DNA from 2 places in the Microbacterium murale genome. Region 1 is predicted to be linked to the other one. Evidence: predicted binding sites of a transcription regulator. Region 1 holds the regulator's gene; the other holds the start of a gene.
The links. The regulator LexA, encoded in region 1, represses DNA repair genes until DNA is damaged. The targets are predictions, from matches to a motif close to TCGAACANNTGTTCGA.
Positions count from the first base shown of each region.

Region 2: recA (recombinase RecA) is a predicted target of LexA. The motif match lies at 3,891-3,906, and genes of this name have one in related genera.

Region 1 is NZ_JAUSXK010000001.1:290,953-298,342, forward strand. It holds gene QFZ46_RS01480 (histidinol-phosphate transaminase) at 1-135, opposite strand, end outside; gene QFZ46_RS01485 (LysM peptidoglycan-binding domain-containing protein) at 149-523, opposite strand; gene lexA (transcriptional repressor LexA) at 832-1,518, shown strand; gene QFZ46_RS01495 (S9 family peptidase) at 1,637-3,496, shown strand; gene smpB (SsrA-binding protein SmpB) at 3,501-3,977, opposite strand; gene ftsX (permease-like cell division protein FtsX) at 4,047-4,961, opposite strand; gene ftsE (cell division ATP-binding protein FtsE) at 4,958-6,010, opposite strand; gene QFZ46_RS01515 (DUF2510 domain-containing protein) at 6,145-6,969, shown strand; gene prfB (peptide chain release factor 2) at 6,976-7,390, opposite strand, start outside.
Region 2 is NZ_JAUSXK010000001.1:3,560,977-3,568,366, forward strand. It holds gene QFZ46_RS17160 (FtsK/SpoIIIE family DNA translocase) at 1-2,059, shown strand, start outside; gene pgsA (CDP-diacylglycerol--glycerol-3-phosphate 3-phosphatidyltransferase) at 2,059-2,637, shown strand; gene QFZ46_RS17170 (CinA family protein) at 2,634-3,116, shown strand; gene QFZ46_RS17175 (helix-turn-helix domain-containing protein) at 3,273-3,581, shown strand; gene QFZ46_RS17180 (DUF3046 domain-containing protein) at 3,606-3,830, shown strand; gene recA (recombinase RecA) at 4,102-5,157, shown strand; gene QFZ46_RS17190 (regulatory protein RecX) at 5,157-5,930, shown strand; gene miaB (tRNA (N6-isopentenyl adenosine(37)-C2)-methylthiotransferase MiaB) at 5,963-7,390, shown strand, end outside.

The DNA of each region.
Region 1 (7,390 bases):
ATCCGGAACCGGATGGGTGTTCTCGTTGACGTTCAGCGCGACGGCCAGCGGGGCCTGAGGTGCGCCGTAGGGGGTGAGGCCGCGAAGATCGTCGCGAAGGGGGAGGTCGCTGAGTGAGACAGTCACCCTCCCCATGTTAACGCGGAGTTCAGTCGGCGTACTCCGCGGGGATCGCGAGTTGCTGGCCGACCTGCAGCGAACCGCCGCCGAGCGCGTTGAGCTTCTCGATCTCGCTGATCACCGTGCGGGGGTCTTCTCCGGGGGCGACGTCTTCGGCGATCGCCCAGAGCGTGTCGCCGGGCATCACCGTGACCGTGTCGAAGTCAGTGGTCTCCACTGCCTCGCCGGAAGCGAGAGCAGAGCCGCCGCTGAGAGCAGCGAACCCGATCCCTGCAGCCAGGGGGAGCGCCGCGAGGGCGACCAGCAGCCGACGTCCGCGTGCCGTCAGTCGCAGTCGCGTCGAAGCACTGGACGTTGCACGTACGGAAGGGACTGCGGGGGCGCTGATGCTGATGGTGCTCATGTGACTCTCCTCTGCCTCTTGGCTGCCTCTGGACTTTCGCCTTTTGGCGTAGCGTTCGCATTCGCCGCTCGGCCGGGAGCGGGGAATGCGAAGCTACGTACCGAATGTATCTTCGAATTCGAACATCTGTCAAGACCTATTCGAAACCCACCCGCTGAATTTACCGACACGCTCGAACAGATCTTCCGTTTCGGTGTGTTTCTCGGATACGGTTTCGATACGAACACCACACCACGGGCCACCGACATTCGAAGATGAGCGCCGTGGACACGACGATCAGCACCGTGAGCGCGCACGAAGGAGCACCCATGAGCGACATCTCCGTCCCCAGCCCTGAGGCCCCGCGCACCCGTCGGCGCAAGAACCTCAGCGCGAAGCAGCTGGCGATCCTCGAGGTCATCCAGACCTCGATCGCACGGCACGGCTATCCGCCGAGCATGCGCGAGATCGGCGACGCCGTCGGTCTGAAGTCGCTTTCGAGCGTGACCCACCAGCTCGGGCAGCTGGAGCTGAGCGGCTATCTGCGCCGCGACCCGGGCAAGACCCGTGCCATGGAAGTACTCATCGACCTGCCCGGCACCAGCGGCGAGAACCCCGCCGACTCAGCCACTCCGGTCGGCGATGCGGCGATGGTGCCGCTGGTCGGTCAGATCGCCGCCGGTATCCCGATCACGGCAGAGCAGCAGGTGGAGGAGATCTTCCCGCTCCCCCGCCAGCTCGTCGGCAAGGGCGATCTGTTCATGCTCAAGGTCTCCGGTGAGTCGATGATCGACGCCGCCATCTGCGATGGCGACTGGGTCGTCGTGCGCACGCAGAACACGGCGGAGAACGGCGAGATCGTCGCGGCGATGCTCGACGGCGAAGCCACTGTGAAGACGTTCCGCCAGCGCGACGGACACACTTGGCTCCTCCCCCGCAACTCCTCATTCGAGCCCATCCTCGGCGACGACGCCGTTGTGCTGGGGAAGATCGTCGCGGTGCTGCGCGCGGTCTGACGGCATCCACGAAGAACCGCCCCTCCGGATTCGGAGGGGCGGTTCTTCGTCATTCGGACATCAGACGGCGACGACGTCCACGCGGCTGCACACGGCAGACGCCGCTTAGGCTCGAAGCATGCAGCCGTACGGAACCTGGCCGTCCCCCTTCCACGCCGCCGATATCGCATCATCCGCCCCGCGCATCGACGGTGCCCGTTTCGTCGGCGACGAGATCTGGTGGGGGGAGTCGGTGCCCGCCGAGGGCGGTCGTGTCACGGTGCGCAGTTCGACTGGCGACGTGCTGCTGCCCGAGCCCTGGAGTGCGCGATCGCGAGTGCACGAGTACGGCGGCGGCGCGTGGACGGCGGATGCTCACGGCACGCTGTTCTTCGTCGACGCCGGCGACCAGCGCGTGTACCGGATGCGGCCGGGCGCGGAGCCGGAGCCGTTGACACCCGAGGGTCCGAACCATGGCGGACTCCGTCTGCAGCACGGGCGCCTTCTCGCCGTGCGCGAGGATCTGTCTGTGGAACCGCACCGGCGCGCCATCGTCGAGATCCCCACAGATGGCTCCGGTCTTGCCGACGCGGACGCCATGCGCGTGTTCGTCCAGGGCAGCGCGTTCTTCGCCCACCCCGCGCTCTCCCCCGACGGCACCCGCATCGCGTGGGTCGAGTGGAGCGGACGCCAGATGCCATGGCAGCAGGCCATGCTCAGCATCACCAACGTCGGCGGCGACGTCTTCGCCGACACCCGCGCTCATGCTGCCTTGCAGCCCGAGTGGATCAGCGATTCAGAGCTCGTCTACGCCGACGATCCCACCGGCCGCTGGAACCTGTATCGACGGCGGATGGACGGGCTTGAGGCTTCCATGCCGGAGGCCATCGCACCGGCCGACGCCGACACAGGCTACGGCCTGTGGGTACTGGGCAACCGCTGGTACCAGCCGCTCGCCGACGGCCGCATCGTCGCCGTGCGCACGAACGGCTCGGACGAGGTCGTGCTGATCGGGAGCGACGGGTCAGAGAAGCGCCTGGATGTGCCGGCCACTGCTCACGTCAGCATCGACGACGCGTCCGGCACGCGTGTGCTGCTCTCCGGCGGCGGAGCGAACGTGAGCGCAGGTCTGTGGACCGTTGACGTGGATTCGGGAGCCGTCGAACGCATCAGAGGCGGCATACGTTCCGATGAAGCGTGGATGCCGCCCGCCTCCCGCATCGCATTCGAGGGCGCGAACGGGCCGGTGCACGCCTTCGACTACGCGCCGGCGAATCCCGATGCCGCAGCGCCAGACGCAGAGCTTCCGCCGTACATCGTCTTCGTGCACGGAGGTCCGACCGCGCACGTCGCAGGGGCGGCCTCCGCAGCCATCGCGTTCTACACGAGCCGCGGCATCGGCGTGCTGGATGTGAACTACGGCGGCTCGACCGGCTACGGCCGCGCCTACCGCGAGCGGCTCGACCGCGAATGGGGAATCACCGACGTCGACGATGTGCTGGCCGCCGCGCGCGGGCTCGCCGAATCCGGACGTGCGGATCCGAGTCGCATCGCGATCCGCGGCGGCTCAGCGGGAGGATGGACGGTGCTCGCGGCACTCGTGCGCGGTGGCGTGTTCGCCGCAGGGATCAGTCGTTATGGTGTGACCGACCTGCGCGCCCTGGCCGAAGACACGCACGACTTCGAGAAGTACTACCTCGACGGCCTGGTGGGCCCGCTGCCCGCTGCCGAACAGGTCTACATCGACCGCTCCCCGCTCACCCACGTCGAGCAGATCGATGTGCCTGTGCTGCTGCTGCAGGGCGCCGATGATCGCGTCGTCCCGCCATCGCAGTCGGAGTCGATCCGCGACGCGCTGGCGGCACGAGGCATCCCGCACGAGTACGTCGTCTACCCGGGTGAGGGGCATGGGTTCCGCCGCGCGGAGACGATCATCGACGCGCTCGAGCGCGAGCTGCGCTTCCTCGGGAAAGTGTTCGACTTCCAGCCCGAGCTGTAGAGGTTTAGTCCCCCACGCGATTGCGCAGGCGCATCGCGCGCTGGGCCTCTCGGGTGTCCTGGCGTTCACGCAGCGTCTGGCGCTTGTCGAACTCGCGCTTGCCCTTCGCGAGAGCGATCTCGACCTTGGCTCGCCCGTCCGAGAAGTACAGCTTGAGCGGGATCAGCGTGTACCCGCCTGCGGACACCGCATGCTGCAGCTTCTCGATCTCCTCGCGGTGCAGCAGCAGCTTGCGAATCCGCTTGGCCGAGTGATTCGTCCAGTGCCCCTGCGAGTACTCGGGGATGTGCACCGAGTCGAGGAAGATCTCATTCCCCTTGACGAACGCGTACCCATCGCTGAGGTTCGCGCGGCCCTGCCGCAATGACTTCACTTCGGTGCCGGTGAGCACCATCCCCGCCTCGTACGACTTCTCGATGTTATAGTCGTGACGTGCGCGACGATTGGTCGCGACGACCTTCTCCCCGCGTTCCCTGGGCATGATGCTCTCCTGATCCGTGCCGCGCCGAACGCACGACAGCCCATCAGTCTACAACGACGCAGACGGATGCTAGGTGCGCAGCCAGCGACGAATCGCGAAGCCGGCCGACAGCGCAGCAAGAAGCACACCGATGCCGATGAGTACGGGCACGACGAGCGCAGCATCCTGCATCGTCACCCAGGTGGTGATGAACGGCACCCGGCCCTTCAGATAGCCGTTCACGCCGAAGTGCACGCCGGCGACCACGGCGGCGCTGGCCAGCACCGAGCCGATGAAGGCGGCGAACACGCCCTCCAGCACGAACGGCGTCTGGATGAATCGGTTCGAGGCGCCCACCAGGCGCATGATCCCGATCTCCTTGCGTCTCGCATACGCCGACAATCGGATCGTCGTGGCGATCAGCAGGATGGCGGCGATGAGCATGAGTACCGCGATGCCGACGGCGATGTAGGTCGCGACGGTGAGAGCGGAGAACAGCGGATCGAGATACTGCAGCTGGTCACGCACCTCCTCGACACCGTTGATGCCGGCGAAAGCCTCTACGATCACCTGCGATTGACCGGGGTCCTTGAGCGTGACGTAGAACGTCTCCGACATCTGCTCCTCGGTGAGCACACTCGCCTGCTCTTCGCCGAGGAGTTCGGTGATGTTCGCGTAGGCCTCTGCCTTGTTCTCGAATCGGAGGTCGCCGATGAGCGAGGCGAGCGGATCGCCTTCGAGTTCTGCGCGCACCTGGTCGACCTGCTCCGGTGTGGCGGCGCCATCGAGACAGCTCTCGCCCGTCGAGACGGTCGAGCACATCGAGACAGACACCTGGGCACGCTCGGTCCAGTAGTCGCGCATGGTGCTGATCTGGCCCTGCATGAGGATCGCCGCGCCGACGAACGTGAGCGACACGAATGTCACGAGCACGACCGAGATCACCATCGAGATGTTGCGTCGGAGGCCCCCGAGGGCCTCGGCGAGGATCAGCCCCACTCTCACGATGTCGGCCCCACTTCTTCGTCGTCGCCGCTATCCGCGAGCCCGAGGCGGTCGGCGACTCCGAGCTCGGCGACGTCGACCTCCGGAAGGATGATCGGGTGGGTGCGAGGGCCGACAGCGGTCGGCGCGGGCTCTGCGGCCGGCGCGGGCTCTGCGGCCGGCGCGGATGCGGGGGTGTCAGCGGCAGAATTCGTCTCGGCAGCCGGAGCGCCTGCGGCGCTCCGCGCCGCTCTCATCGACGCGATCATCTCAGCGGTGAGCGGCTCGAGCGACTCCGTCTGACGCTGCACCTCCTGCACCGCGGTGAGCGCGGCCGTCGCGGCGGCGCCCCGCTCCTGCTCCGGCACGAGCTGCGGAATCATCGACCGATCGCCGTATCCGCCGTGCACTTCATCGCGCACCATCTCACCGTCGCGGAGTTCGATCACTCGGCGCTGCATCTGATCCACGAACGCGGCCTCGTGAGTGGCCATCAGCACGGTCGTGCCACCGGCGTTGATCCGCGCCAGCAGTTGCATGATGTCGACGGAGGTCGCCGGGTCGAGGTTTCCGGTCGGCTCGTCGGCGAGCAGTACCTGCGGACGGTTCACGAGTGCACGGGCGATCGCGACGCGCTGCTGCTCTCCGCCGGACAGCTCGTGCGGCATCCGCTTCTCCTTGCCGTCCAGCCCTACGAGGGCCAACGCCTCCGGCACCGCCTGCTGGATGAAGCCGCGGGAGGATCCGGTCACCTGCAGGGTGAAGGCGACGTTCTGGAACACGGTCTTGGTCGAGAGCAGACGGAAGTCCTGGAAGACCGAGCCGATATGGCGGCGGAAGTAGGGCACTTTACGGTTCGCCAGCGAACGCAGGTCGCGGCCGAGCACGGCGACGCGCCCTGCGGAAGGGACCTCTTCTCGCAGGATGAGCTGGAGGCAGGTGGACTTCCCTGAACCCGACGCACCGACGAGGAAGACGAATTCGCCCCGTTGGACCTCGAAGTCGACGCCGGCGAGGGCCGGTCGCTTCGTGCCGCGGTAGCGCTTGGTGACGTTCTCGAACCGAATCATGGCTTTACGAGCCTAAGCGCGCGCCCCTCGCTCGCCGCGAGCGACACCCCGCCCAGATCACCATGCCGACGGTATGCGACCGCATCCTGCTATATATGACCTGACGAGATGCATCCGGGATGCCGGAGGGGAGCATGATGACGGCACCTGCCGGCTGGTATGGGGATGGTTCAGGGCGACAGCGATGGTGGGACGGTGCCCGATGGACCGAGCATGTCTTCGACCCTGTGCCCGCCCCTGTGGCGGAGACCGCCGAGACGCTTCCCGCGTTCGCGCCCCCGTTCGTCCTGCCCCCGCAGACCACGATGGCTCCGACGATGCCTGCGGTCGCACTCGACCACCGAGGAGTGCCGTCGGCGACGCCCGCACCGACCGGAGCCCGTCGGTCTCGCAAGGGGCTGATCTTCGGGCTGATCGGAGCCGCCGTCGTCATCGTGGTGGTAGCGGTGGTGGCGATCCCGTTCTTCATGCCGACCGACCAGCCGGCAGCAGAGGATGACGGTCAGAACCCCCTGATCGCTCCGTGGGAGATCCGCACGCACGAGCCGGAAGCCGAAGAAGCCGAGAGACAGCAGGAGGCGGAAGAGGAGGAGACCGTCTACTGGGATGAGATCGAGCTCGGAGACTGCTGGCGATACGACGAGGAGGACTGGTCGGCGGGCTATGCGGACATCGTGTCGTGCACGCTGACCCACTCCGACGAGATCTATTACACGTACACGATGGACGGTGCCGAGTTCCCCGGAGACAAAGCGGTGATCAAAGAGGCGACCGCCGTCTGCATGGCGGAGTTCGGTACCTTCGTCGGCATTCCGTATGAGGACTCTGAGCTCGACTTCTGGGCGATCACGCCCACCGAGGTCACCTGGAACACCGCCGATGACCGCGTCGTGCAGTGCTCGATCTTCGATCCCGAGACGAACGCACTTACCGGCGCGCTCAAGGGTGCCGAGCGCTGAACCGACTCAGTCGTCGTCTTTGCGCTTGCGCCAGCGGATGCCGGCCGAGATGAAATCGTCGAGGTCGCCGTCGAACACCGCCGCGGGGTTGCCCGATTCCTGACCGGTGCGGAGGTCTTTGACCAACTGCTGGCCGTACAGGAAGTACGAGCGCATCTGGTCGCCCCAGCTCGCCGTGATGTTGCCCGCGAGCTCTTTCTTCTTCGCCGCTTCTTCTTCCTTCTGCAGCAGCAGAAGTCGGGTCTGCAGCACACGCATGGCGGCGGCACGGTTCTGAATCTGCGACTTCTCGTTCTGCATCGAGACGACGATGCCGGTGGGAAGGTGCGTCAGGCGCACGGCCGAGTCGGTCGTGTTGACGGACTGGCCACCGGGGCCGGACGAGCGGAAGACGTCGACGCGGATGTCGCCCTCGGGGATC
Region 2 (7,390 bases), 3.3 Mb from region 1:
GGGAGATCTGTACGCCTGGATGTTCGGCGCTGAGCGGGTCGAGAAGCCAGCCGCCGACGAGAAGAGCGCTGCTGACAAGGCAGAGGGCTCGTTCGACGAGGACGACGACCCGAACGTCCTTCCCTGGTGGCGCCGCAACAAGACCGGTCGCGAAGAGGACCCCGACGAGGGGATCGGCTCGCAGGACCTCACTGAACTGCTGTCCCCCAACGACGGACCGGTCGACAACACCGCGTACGATCAGGCGGTCATCGTCGCAGACCCCACGGATGCTGCCACCGAGATACTCACCGACGTGCAGAACGTGATGGAGAAGCTCGGCGCGCAAGGCGGGACGGCCCTCCTCGACGATTCCGGCGACACGGGGGAGCAGCCCGAGCTTCCCGGGCTCTCCGGCTTCGGAACCGACGGCCCGGGGGATCGCGGACTGCAGGCGCCAAGCACGCCGTACTCTCTGCCCTCGCCAGGAGTGCTCAGCGCAGGGCCGCCTTCAGTGGCCCGCTCAGAGGCGAACGACAAGATCGTCGAGCAGATCACAAGCGTGCTCTCGCAGTTCAAGATCGATGCCAAGGTGACCGGATTCTCGCGCGGACCGACGGTGACGCAGTACGAGGTCGAGGTCGGACACGGCGTCAAGGTCGAGAAGATCACTCAGTTGAGCAACAACATCGCGTACGCCGTGGCGTCGAATGACGTGCGCATCCTCTCGCCGATTCCCGGCAAGAGCGCGATCGGTATCGAGATCCCGAACACCGACCGCGAGACGGTCGCGCTCGGTGACGTCATCCGCTCAGCGGCAGCCCACAAGAGCACTCACCCGCTGACGGTCGGCGTCGGCAAGGATGTCGGCGGCAACTTCGTCGTGGCGAACCTCGCGAAGATGCCCCATCTGCTGGTCGCCGGCTCCACCGGCTCCGGTAAGTCGAGCTTCGTGAACTCCATGATCACGAGTCTGCTGATGCGGGCGCGTCCGTCAGACGTGCGCATGGTGCTGATCGACCCGAAGCGCGTCGAACTCACGAGCTATGCCGGAGTGCCGCACCTGATCACGCCCATCATCACCAACCCGAAGAAGGCAGCGGAGGCCCTCCAGTGGGTGGTGAAGGAGATGGACATGCGGTACGACGATCTTGCGTCGTTCGGCTTCCGTCACATCGATGACTTCAACAAGGCAGTGCGCGCCGGTGAGGTCGAGGTTCCCCTCGGCAGCGAACGTGTGCTCAAGCCGTACCCGTATCTGCTGGTCGTCGTCGACGAGCTCGCCGACCTCATGATGGTCGCACCTCGTGACGTCGAGGACTCGATCGTTCGCATCACGCAGCTCGCCCGCGCCTCCGGCATCCACCTCGTGCTGGCGACGCAGCGCCCGAGCGTCGACGTCGTCACCGGTCTGATCAAGGCCAACGTACCCTCACGCCTCGCATTCGCGGTGACCAGTGTCACCGACAGCCGCGTGATCCTCGACAGCCCCGGTGCAGACAAGCTGATCGGCCAGGGCGATGCCCTCTTCTCACCGATGGGCTCGTCCAAGCCGTTCCGGCTGCAGGGCGCATGGGTCGAGGAGAGCGAGATCGACGCGGTCGTGAAGCACGTCACCGCGCAGGCTCGACCCGAGTACCGGTCCGATGTGCAGGAAGCGCTGGAGCCGACGAGGAAGAAGGAAGTCGACGAAGACATCGGCGACGACCTCGAAGTGCTGCTCGCAGCCGCCGAGCTCGTCGTCTCGTCCCAATTCGGATCGACCTCCATGCTGCAGCGCAAGCTGCGCGTCGGCTTCGCCAAGGCGGGACGCCTCATGGACCTGCTCGAGTCGCGTGAGATCGTCGGGCCGTCGGAGGGATCGAAGGCTCGTGATGTGCTCGTGACCGCTGAGCAGCTGCCTGACGTCATGGCGAAACTGCGTGGGGATGACCCTCCAGGCGCTGCACCGGCGCCCTCGGCACCCGCGATGCAGCCGGGTCCGGCTCACGATCCCATAGAGGACCAGTTCCGTGGACTCCCAGTGGTCGATGAGGACGAGGGCGACGAAGACGCCTGGGGCTTGACGGGTCGCGACTGATGGCAATTCCTCGGCAGCTGCCGAACGCGATCACGGTCGCCAGGATCCCGCTCGCCGTCGTCTTCTTCGTCCTGTTGCTGCTGGGCGGCACATACGGATTCGATGACCTCGTGATCAGGTGGGTCGCGGGCGCCCTGTTCATCGTGGCCATCTCCACGGACTGGGTGGACGGATATCTCGCGCGCCGGTACGACATCGTCAGCGATTTCGGCAAGCTCTGGGATCCGATCGCGGACAAGCTTCTCACCGGTGCCGGTTTCATCGGACTCGCCATCCTCGCCGAATGGCCGTGGTGGATCGTGATCGTGATCCTGATCCGCGAGTGGGGCATCACGATTCACCGCTTCATCGTCGCCAGCAGTCACATCGTCGCCGCCGCATGGCTCGGAAAGGTCAAGACGGCAGTGCAGGGCGTCGCGCTCGGCTGGTGCCTGCTGCCGCTGCATCAGCTGATCGGCATGGACTGGTGGGTCGGGGTCGGCATCGTCCTGATGTACGTGACGCTCGCGCTCACCGTCATCAGCGGAGTCGACTATGTGCTCTCGCAGGTGCGCGGAGCACGTGCGGACAGAGCGTGAGCAGAGCAGCGGAGCTGGTGGCCGCGCTGACCCGGCGAGGATGGACTCTGGGCATTGCGGAATCGCTCACCGGTGGGGGGCTCACATCGGAGATCGTCTCGGTGCCCGGAGCATCGGCGACGCTGCTCGGCGGAGTGGTGGCCTACGCCACCCCTGTCAAAGGCTCGATGCTCGGAGTGGATACTGCGCTCCTGAACGAGTACGGACCCGTGCACCCGATGGTCGCGGCGCAGATGGCGACAGGCGTGCGTACGGCGGTCGCGGTCGACGGGCGACCCGCCGACGTCGGTCTCTCGACCACGGGCATCGCCGGACCCGATTCCCCTGACGGTCAGGTCGTGGGAACCGTGCATATCGGGATCGCGACTCCGTCGGGAGATCGTGCGATCGCGTTCCTGTTCGAGGGTGATCGCGCATCGATCAGAGCGCAGACCGTCGACGCGGCGATCGAGGCGCTGCTGGCGGAGATGCGGGAATAACCCGCGCCTCCATATCGTTTACATAAACGTGCCGAAGAAAGATGTGCTCACACCGAAAGCACAGCGTGAAACAGTAGTTTTTTCATCAGCAAGTCGGGTTAGACTGGCGATCCGTTCGGGGGCGACTCCGATGAGGGGAATGGAGAGGAGGTTCCGATGATTCTTGTACGACAGGAAATCGGCGATGTGCTGAGGGACTTCCGTCTGCAGAAGGGGCGTACCCTCCGGCAGGTCGCGGGCAAAGCCTCTGTGGCGCTCGGATATCTCAGCGAAGTCGAGCGTGGACAGAAGGAAGCATCCAGCGAGATCCTCGCGTCGGTTGCCGAAGCGCTGGACGTGCCCATCTCGATCATCATGCGCGAGGTAGGCGACCGCATCTCCGTGCTCGAGGGTATTCAAGTGTTCCCCGATGTGGTGCCTGACGATCTCGTCGCGTCGATCGAGCCCGAGCTCTCGCTGCACTGATCTGCAGCGAGGCAGACTTTATCAATGCGACGAAGCGAATTCCTTCGCGCGGTCGATCTCGAGTTCGGCGCGCGTGCATCAACTCTGACGACGGATCTCGTGCTCGACGCGCTCGGTAATCGGACTGCGTCCGAGGCTCTCGATGCTGGTGTTGCGCCACGCGACATCTGGTTGGCGCTGTGCGCTGAGACCGATGTACCCGCGGAGCGACGCTATGGCGTCGGCCGTCTGGAGCCGCGCAGGCGCTGACACAGCGCTTCTGTTGTCGTTCCTCTGATCGCTTTCGTCTCTCGCCCTATCGGCGTGTCGTCGAATATGTGTTCGAAGTGGGCGTAACGTTCTGCACAAGTGGTTTCGAGGTGATGTCATCCCCAGTTCGCGGGGCAGCCGATGCAATGTCGGAGGTCGCTCGTACGGTGAAGACAGGCCGAAAAGCCATACGCCTTGTCGGAGAGTTCGCCCCATCCGGGGCGGCCGCGACAGCCTACAGGCGGCACCACGCGAACAATAGGAGCACGTCATGCCATCAGCCGCAGACCGCGAGAAGTCCCTCGAGTCGGCTCTCGCCCAGATCGATCGTCAGTTCGGAAAGGGCTCAGTCATGCGGCTGGGCAGTGATGAGCGTGCGCCGGTCGCCGTCATTCCCACCGGCTCCATCGCCCTCGATGTCGCTCTTGGCGTCGGCGGACTGCCGCGTGGACGCATCGTGGAGATCTATGGTCCGGAATCTTCGGGTAAGACGACGCTGACGCTGCACGCGATCGCGAACGCCCAGAAAGCCGGAGGCATCGCTGCTTTCGTCGACGCCGAGCACGCGCTCGACCCCGAGTACGCCAAGAAGCTCGGTGTCGACATCGACGCACTTCTGGTCTCTCAGCCCGACACGGGTGAGCAGGCACTCGAGATCGCCGACATGCTCGTGCGCTCCGGTGCCATCGACCTCATCGTCATCGACTCGGTCGCGGCTCTGGTGCCCCGAGCCGAGATCGAGGGCGAAATGGGAGACTCGCACGTGGGTCTGCAGGCGCGTCTCATGTCGCAGGCGCTTCGCAAGCTGACCGGTGGTCTGAACCAGACCAACACCACGATGATCTTCATCAACCAGCTGCGTGAGAAGATCGGCGTGTTCTTCGGCTCGCCGGAGACGACCGCCGGTGGAAAGGCGCTGAAGTTCTACGCCTCGGTTCGCCTCGACATCCGTCGCATCGAGACGATGAAGGACGGCACTGAGGCAGTGGGTAACCGCACCCGGGTCAAGGTCGTGAAGAACAAGATGGCACCTCCCTTCAAGCAGGCGGAGTTCGACATCCTGTACGGAACGGGCATCTCGCGTGAGGGCAGCCTCATCGATTTCGGTGTCGAGCACGGCCTCGTGAAGAAGTCGGGCTCGTGGTACACGTACGACGGCGATCAGCTCGGGCAGGGCAAGGAGAACGCACGTTCGTTCCTCATCAAGAACGCCGACGTCGCCCTGGAGATCGAGACGAAGATCAAGCAGAAGCTCGGCATCGGTGGTGCCGTAGCCGACGCGGCTCCTGAGACTGCGGACGAACTCGCACAGCGTCGTCCGGCCTGATGACTGTCGATGACGGGGGCGGGGCCCGCCTCGCCCCCGTGATTCCCCTCTTTGGCGGCAAGGTCGCACCGGCGTCGGAGTTGCCAACGCACTCCGAGACGGCTCCGAGACGCACCGAGGCAGCGCCTGCGACGCTCCCATCGATCGAACCGTTGGAGTCTGAGTCCGCGGAAGAGGCACCCGGCTACGAGAATGCGCCGTCTCTATTGCGCGCGATACCCTCTGGCGCGGAACAGCCGGGTGAGCAAGAAGCCGAGCGTGACGCGGAGCAGATCCGTGAGGTCGGCGAAGAATCGCTTGTCCGAAAGCTCCGGGCGCGTTCACTGTCGATCTCAGAGGCGCGGCAGGTGCTGCGCGGCCACGATCTGGAACGCTCGCAGATCGATGATGTGATCGACGACTTCTGCAGGCGTGGTTATCTCGACGATGCCATCCTCGCTGAGCAACTGGTGATCTCGGGTATCGAGCGAAAAGGGCAGGGCCGGGTGGCGCTGTCCCGCGCCTTGAGCCAGCGTGGCATTCCGCGCGATGTCATCGACGCAGCTCTCGGCGATCTGCCGGACGACGACGCTGAACGCGCGTTGGAGTTCGCCAGAACCAAGGCGCGTTCGATGACACGGCTCGACTTCGACACCGCGCTGCGCAGGCTCATGGGTCAGCTCGCACGCCGTGGTTATGGAGGCTCAGTCGCCATGAGCGCGGCCAGAACGGCACTGACTGAGGCATCACTGGGAAAGCCGACCAGTGGGGTGCGGTTCGTCGACTCGGAGTGACTCGTCCGGATCGCTCGTAGAATGGGTTCACCATGACTATCCTGAGCAGCGAACCGACGATCATTCAAGCCTCGTCGGCGGCCGTCGACGCCGACGGACGTCAGCGGACATACGAGGTGCGCACCTTCGGGTGTCAGATGAACGTGCACGACTCCGAACGTCTGTCCGGATCGCTGGAGAGTGCAGGATACGTCCGCGCCGACGCCGCCGAAGAGGCTGACGTCGTCATCATCAACACGTGTGCGGTTCGTGACAACGCTGCAGGCAAGCTCTACGGCACCCTGGGACATCTCGCATCCGTCAAGCGCCGCAAAGACGGCATGCAGATCGCGGTCGGTGGGTGCCTCGCCCAGATGGACAAAGACGCGGTGCTCGACAAGGCGCCGTGGGTCGATGTGGTGTTCGGGACCCACAACATGGGTTCGCTCCCAGGGCTTCTCGAACGTGCGCGTCACAATGGCGACGCTGAGCTCGAGATCCTCGAATCCCTTGAGGTGTTCCCCTCGACGCTGCCGACCAAGCGGGATTCCGCGCACAGCGGGTGGGTGTCGATCTCGGTCGGATGCAACAACACCTGCACGTTCTGCATCGTGCCGAGTCTGCGGGGCAAAGAGAAAGACCGCCGCCCCGGCGACATCCTGAACGAGATCCGGTTGCTCGTGGAAGACGGAGCGATCGAGGTCACACTGCTCGGTCAGAATGTGAACTCCTACGGCGTCGAGTTCGGCGACCGTCAGGCCTTCGGCAAGCTACTGCGTGCCGCGGGCGAGATCGACGGTCTCGAACGCATCCGATTCACGAGCCCGCATCCCGCCGCCTTCACCGACGACGTCATCGACGCGATGGCAGAGACGCCGGCGGTCATGCCCCAGCTGCACATGCCGCTGCAGTCAGGCAGCGATCGCGTGCTCAAGGCGATGCGCCGTTCATACCGCAGTTCGAAGTTCCTCGGCATCCTCGACCGTGTTCGTGATCGCATGCCGTACGCGGCGATCTCGACCGACATCATCGTCGGGTTCCCCGGCGAGACCGACGAGGACTTCGAAGACACGATGCGTGTCGTCGAGCAGGCGCGGTTCGCGAACGCATTCACGTTCCAGTACTCCATTCGTGAGGGCACCCCCGCCGCGACGATGGAAGATCAGGTTCCCAAGGAAGTGGTGCAGGAGCGCTACAACCGCTTGCTCGCTCTGCAAGAACGCATCTCACTGGAAGAGAATCAGAAGCAGGTCGGCCGCGAGGTCGATGTGCTCGTCTCGGTGGGGGAAGGCAAGAAGGACGCGGAGACGCATCGTCTCACCGGGCGTGCAGAAGACAACCGCCTCGTGCACTTCGAGGTCACAGAGGGGTCGGAGATCCCACGTCCCGGCGACGTCGTGACGGTGAAGATCACGCACGGGGCGCCATTCCATCTTCTCGCCGACGATGAGAGCGGTTCGCCGTTGCGCATCCGCCGCACC